DNA from 2 places in the Herbaspirillum sp. CAH-3 genome. Region 2 is predicted to be linked to the other one. Evidence: predicted binding sites of a transcription regulator. Region 2 holds the regulator's gene; the other holds the start of a gene.
What was found. The regulator LexA, encoded in region 2, represses DNA repair genes until DNA is damaged. The targets are predictions, from matches to a motif close to ACTGTATNNNNATACAGT.

Region 1: FYB76_RS22895 (ATP-dependent helicase) is a predicted target of LexA. The motif match lies at 1,260-1,277, and genes of this name have one in related genera.

Annotation. Positions count from the first base shown of each region.
Region 1 covers NZ_VSWE01000020.1:72,198-75,381, reverse strand. Annotated here, with positions in the region: gene FYB76_RS22895 (ATP-dependent helicase) at 1-1,217, opposite strand, end outside; gene FYB76_RS22890 (lipoprotein-releasing ABC transporter permease subunit) at 1,546-2,811, shown strand; gene lolD (lipoprotein-releasing ABC transporter ATP-binding protein LolD) at 2,804-3,184, shown strand, end outside.
Region 2 covers NZ_VSWE01000006.1:306,503-309,686, reverse strand. Annotated here, with positions in the region: gene FYB76_RS10215 (tetratricopeptide repeat protein) at 1-923, opposite strand, end outside; gene lexA (transcriptional repressor LexA) at 1,127-1,786, opposite strand; gene rpsF (30S ribosomal protein S6) at 2,104-2,469, shown strand; gene priB (primosomal replication protein N) at 2,491-2,790, shown strand; gene rpsR (30S ribosomal protein S18) at 2,846-3,130, shown strand; gene rplI (50S ribosomal protein L9) at 3,157-3,184, shown strand, end outside.

The sequences.
Region 1 (3,184 bases), on a different contig from region 2:
ACCAGCTCCAGTTCCAGCGCCGCGCTGTGGGTGGCGGTACGAAACAGCACCGCCTGGGATTTCAGGGTGAGCCCTTCTTCACGATGCGCCAGGATGCGGTTGGCCACCCAGCGCGCCTGTTCGGCCTCATCCGGGATGACCACCAGCTGCGGTTTCTGTGAGGACGGCTTGTCGCTCCAGAGCTGCTTGACGTGCCGTTCGGGGGCATCGGCGATGACCGCATTGGACGCCTGCAGGATGGGCTGCGTGGAGCGGTAGTTCTGTTCCAGCGTCAACAGCCGCGCCGGCTGGGTGAACAGCTCGGGAAAATCGAGGATGTTGCGCACAGTGGCGCCCCGGAATGAATAGATGGACTGGGCATCGTCGCCCACGGCGGTCACGCCGGCCCCGTCGGGCTTCATCCTTTGCAGGATCTCGGCTTGCAGGCGGTTGGTGTCCTGGTATTCATCCACCAGCACATGGTCGAAGCGCGCCCCCACCGATTGCGCGATCTCGCGCTCGGAGAGCATGTCGGCCCAGAACAGCAGCAGGTCGTCGTAATCCAGTACGTGCTGGGCTTCCTTGGCATCGACATAGCGGCTGAAGAGTTCGCCCAGTTGCCTTTCCCATTCCCGGCACCAGGGAAATTGGGTCTGCAGCACGGTGCCCAGGTCTTGCCGGGTATTGACCGCACGTGAATAAATGGACAGGCAAGTGCCCTTCAGCGGGAAACGCTTGTCGGTGGAGGACAGCCCCATCTCATGGCGCAGCAGGCCGATCAGGTCTTCGGAATCGCCGCGATCCTGGATGGTGAAGTCTTCTTCCAGGCCGATGACGGCCGCGTACTCGCGCAGCAAGCGCGCGCCGATGGCGTGGAAGGTGCCTGACCAGGGTAGTTGCGGCGGGCTGTCGGTGGCTGCGAGCCCCAGCACCTGGCGGATCACCTGGCCCACGCGCCGGCCCATGTCGGCGGCCGCCCGGCGCGAGAAGGTCAGCAGCAGGATGCGTTGCGGGTCGGCGCCGTCGAGGATCAGCCTGGCGACCCGGTGCGCCAGGGTATTGGTCTTGCCCGAACCGGCACCGGCGACGATGAGCAGCGGCGGCTGCTGTGCCGGTGCAAGCTTGCTGCCATGCTCGACCGCCTCGCGCTGCTGCGCGTTCAGGCGCGCAAACGGATCGCGCTCGCCGCCATGCGGGCTGCTGGTGTCGGGGGTGTCCTGGGCGAGTTCGGATGGCATGGGGCGGAGAAATTCATATCGGCGAGCGGAGTGCAAGGAGGTACTGTATATATAACCAGTTCCTGATGCAACATCATGCACATCTTTCCTATGAAGCATCCTGCCGCGAACCTCTGCCGTGGAAGTGAATCTACAAGCTTCACGGCGGGCGACCGACGGGTCAGGCGCGAGGACGGGGCAGGCGGCCAGGGATGGGCCATGGCTCCAAACTGTGGCAAACTTCGCGCTTTGTCTTCGCCCGTGTTGGCGTGCAGCCAGAGGATTGCGTCCCCAACCGGGGCGCGAGACGACTGGCGGCACATTGTGCAGGCCCTCTCCCGGAGCAATTTTGAGTCTGATTAAAAACCTGCCGTTCGAATGGCTGGTCGGTATCCGCTACACGCGGGCCGGCAAGCGCAGCGGCCGCAACAGTTTCATTTCCTTCATTTCCCTCATTTCCATGGCCGGCATCGCGCTGGGCGTGGCTGCGCTCATCGTGGTGCTGTCGGTCATGAACGGCTTCCAGAAGGAAGTGCGTGACCGCATGCTTTCGGTGCTGGCCCACATCGAAGTATTCGATGCCTCCGGTTCCATGAAGGACTGGCAGGCCGTGGCCAAGCAGACCTTCCAGAACCCCGAGGTGCTGGGCGCTGCGCCCTACGTGTCGGGACAGGCCATGATGACGCGCGACGACAACCTGCGCGGCGTGCTGGTGCGCGGCGTGCTGCCCGAGGAAGAGCCCAAGGTCTCGGACGTGGCCAAGCAGGTCAAGCAGGGCAGTTTCAATTCCCTGAAGCCCGGCGAATTCAACATCGTGATCGGCGGCGAGCTGGCGCGCGGCATGCGCGTGGGCCTGGGCGACAAGGTCACGGTGATCGTGCCCCAAGGGCAGGTGACCCCGGCGGGCGTCTTGCCGCGCCTGAAACAATTCACGGTGACCGGGATCTTCGAGGCCGGTCATTATGAATTCGATTCGTCGCTGGCCTTCATCGACCTGCAGGATGCGGAAACCCTGTTCCGGATGGACGCCCCGACCGGCGTGCGCCTGCGCATCCGCGACATGCTGCAGGCCCCGGAAGTGACCCAGCAGCTGGCGCGTACCCTCTCCGGCGACCTGTACCTGCGCGACTGGTCGCAGCAGAACAGCAACTGGTTCGCGGCCGTCAAGACGGAAAAGCGCATGATGTTCATCATCCTGGCGTTGATCATCGCGGTGGCGGCCTTCAACCTGGTGTCCACGCTGGTGATGACGGTCACCGACAAGCAGGCCGACATCGCCATCCTGCGTACGCTGGGGGCTTCTCCCGCCTCCATCATGAAGATTTTCGTGATCCAGGGCGCCTTGGTGGGCCTGGTGGGCACGGCCATCGGCGTCGGCCTGGGGGTCTTGGTGGCGCTCAATATCGATGTGCTGGTCCCGGCCATCGAGCGGGCATTCCACGTGCAGTTCCTGCCCAAGAGCATCTACGTGATTTCTGAATTGCCGTCCGAACTGATCTGGTCGGACGTCACCACCATCGGCGGCCTGGCCGTGGTGCTGGCGTTCCTGGCTACCTTGTATCCGAGCTGGGCAGCGGCCCGTGTCAAACCGGCGGAGGCCCTGCGCTATGAATAACAACGATCCGATCAAGAACCGCCAGGCCGTGCTGTCGTCGCGCGGCTTGGGCAAGACCTTCACTCAAGGCAAGTATTCCGTGAAGGTATTGGGCAATGTCGATATCGACGTCTACCATGGCGAGCAGGTCGCCATTGTCGGCGCTTCGGGTTCCGGCAAGTCGACCCTGCTGCATTTGCTGGGCGGGCTCGATACGCCCAGCACCGGTACCGTCAGCCTGCTGGGCAAGGATTTCGCCAGCCTGGGCGAGAGCGAGCGCGGCACGCTGCGCAACCAGTCGCTGGGCTTCGTCTACCAGTTCCACCATCTGCTGCCGGAATTCTCGGCGCTGGACAACGTGGCCATGCCGCTGATGATTCGCCGCGTCAAGCGG
Region 2 (3,184 bases):
ATGGCGCCGATGTTGTTGTAGGTCATGGCGTGCTTGGGATCCAGTGCCAGGGCCTGCTTGAACATGCGCATGGCATCCTCGAAGCGGTCGCCCGTGTTGAAGTAGCTCGAGCCGAGCTTGACGTAGCCATTGGGATCCTTGGGCGCGATTTCGATGACGCGCAGCATGTGTTCATGGGCTTCGTCGATCTTGTTCAGTTTCAGGTAGCTGTCGGCTATCTTGTTGTGGGCGTAGGTGTCCTGCGGATCCAGCAGGATGGCTGTCTTGTGGGATTCAACGGCTTCCTTGTACATCTCCATGGCGTGGAATGCTTCGCCCAGGGCGGTGTGGGAGGGTGCAAAATTGATCTGGTATTCGAGCGACTTCAGGATGGTCGCGACGGCCTCGTCGAAACGTCGCGCGTCGATCAGGGCCCGGCCCAGGTGCGACAGGGGGCCGGGCGCATTGGGTTCGCGCCGGGCGGCGTCCTCGAAGTATTTGATCGAGGCTTCCGGGTCGTTCTTTTCGTGCAGGGCATTGGCCAGGCCGATGCGGGCCGCCCGGTTCTCCTTGTCCAGTGCGATGGCGCGCTCGTAAATGGCAATGGATTCATCGATACGATCCTGGCTCAGGACCGTGCCGGCCAGGTTGCTCAGGTATTCGGCATTGTTGGGATCGGCCTCAATGGCCTTGCGCAGATATTGTTCGGCTTGCGCGAACTGGCCTTCCTGCATGGCGATGAGTCCGCGCGCGTGGTTGGCGAAGACCAGGTTGGGGGCGCGGGCGAGCACGGCCGTGCAGATCGTCTTGGCCTCGTCCGTCTTGCGGCTGTCCAGCAGATCGAGGCATTTGCGAACGTCCAGCAGATCCTGCAGATTGGACTTGGCGGCGGCGGGCGCCGGAATGTGTTTGCCGTGCTTGTTGCTGCTCTTGCGCGTCGACATCGAAAAAGATCCTCTTGGTTGGGCGCATCGGTTGCGCCGGGCATAGCTATCCAGCAGGCATGATATGCGCAACGCGTCACCGGTGAAGAGGTGAATAGAAAGCAAAAAACCTCCGTTTTAGGCGGAGGTTCATGCAGCAACGGACAATCAATGTCCGGCCGGAGCAGGTTCGCGACAGGTGCGGGCGGCTGCGCCGCTGGTCATCAGTTCCAGCTGCGCAGCAATCCCACGGCCAACCCTTCGAGTGCGAACTGGTCGTTTTCCGGCTTGACGATGATGGGCTCGAACTCCGGATTTTCAGGGAAGAGGGTGATGACGCTGCCGGTCTTTTGATAGCGCTTGACCGTGACTTCGTCGGCCAGGCGGGCGACCACGATCTGGCCGTTGCGCGCCTGGTCCGCGCGGCGCACCGCCAGCAGGTCGCCGTCGAGGATGCCGGCATCACGCATGGACATGCCGCGCACCTTCAGCAGGTAATCCGGCTTGGCCGGGAACATGGCCGGGTCGACCTGGTAGGTCTTTTCCACGTGTTCCTGGGCCAGGATGGGCGAACCCGCCGCCACGCGGCCGATCAGCGGCAGGCTCAGCTGCATCAGGGCAGGATGGGGCAGGGCCATCTGGCGTGCGGTGCTCGCGCCGGCCGCGCTGCCCGACTCGCGCAGGCGGATGCCGCGCGAGGTGCCGGGGGAAATTTCGATGGCGCCCTTGCGGGCCAGGGCCTGCAGGTGCTCTTCGGCGGCGTTGGCGGAGCGAAAGCCCAATTCGGCGGCGATCTCTGCGCGCGTGGGAGGGAAGCCGGTGTTCTCGATGGCGTTCTTGATCAGGTTCAGGATCTGTTCCTGGCGCGCAGTCAGTTTGAGCATGAGGGTGGCCTTTCTCGGAGGGAAGGCTGTTTGGATGAACAGTCTGTATTTTTATACAGGTGCAATCCTTGTGTCAACGGCAACATGCATATTCCTGGAGCGAAAAGGCAAGCTTTCTTGTTTATATAGAGCGTGCCGCAGGTGAAGGTCTTGCGTGGTCTTGTGCCCGGGGCCGCATATTGTGGTCCCCCGGCTGCATCGGCTTGATGCCGGCATTGCCGCGAGAGCGGAAACCTAGTATGATCTCGGGTTTTCCTCTTCCCACACCCGTCTTGACGCCGGGGTGGGCGTCTTCAATAAGTCCATAAGGAGTCTACATGCGTCATTATGAAATCGTATTTATCGTCCACCCGGACCAAAGCGAGCAAGTGCCGGCGATGATCGAGCGTTACAAGGGCATCGTCACCACCCGCGGCGGCAAGGTCCACCGTGTCGAAGATTGGGGCCGTCGTCAACTGGCTTACCAGATCCAGAAGCTGGCCAAGGCTCACTACGTCTGCCTGAACATCGAAGTCGACAGCGAAACGCTGGCTGAAATCGAAACCGGCTTCAAGTTCAACGACGCCGTCCTGCGCCACCTGACCGTCAAGATGAAGAAGGCCGAAACCGGTCCTTCCCCCATCCTGAAGGCAGTGCAAAAGGAAGACGCGGCCAAGAGCCGTACCGAAGCTCCGGCAGCTTAAGCGCTGCGAACATCGCGGAGAGTGAACCAGCTTCAAGTCATCGCCAGCCTGGCAGAACGTGATGTTTTGCGTTACACGCCGGCCGGTATCCCGATTGTCACTGCCAGGTTGCAGCACCAGTCGGAACAGATGGAAGCTGGCATGCAGCGCCAGGTCGAATTCGAGATCGCGGCGCTGGCAGCAGGAGAAATCTCCGGTGCGCTCAACAGGGCAGCGCTGGGGGAAGTCTTCCGGTTCACCGGCTTTTTAGCCCGCAGGAATCGCAACAGCAAGAGCGTCGTGTTTCATATCGTTGATTTTGGCCCGGTCGCGCCGGATTGAGCGGCGCAAGGTAGCCAAACAGACCTTACCCAATTTTTAGATACAGGAGCCAACCATGGCATTCGGTAAAAAGTTCGATAAAAGCAAGCTGAAAAACAAGCGTCAACAGCAAAACCCGCTGTTCAAGCGCAAGAAATTCTGCCGTTTCACCGCCGCTGGCGTTGAACAGGTCGATTACAAGGACGTGGACACGCTGAAGGACTTCGTCCAGGAAAACGGCAAGATCATGCCGGCACGCCTGACCGGTACCAAGGCCCACTACCAGCGTCAAGTTGACACCGCCATCAAGCGCGCGCGTTACCTGGCCCTGCTGCCGTACACCGATCTGCACAACGCCTAATCAGCGTCGAGAAATAGGAGAAAAACATGCAAGTCATTCTGTTGGAAAAAATCG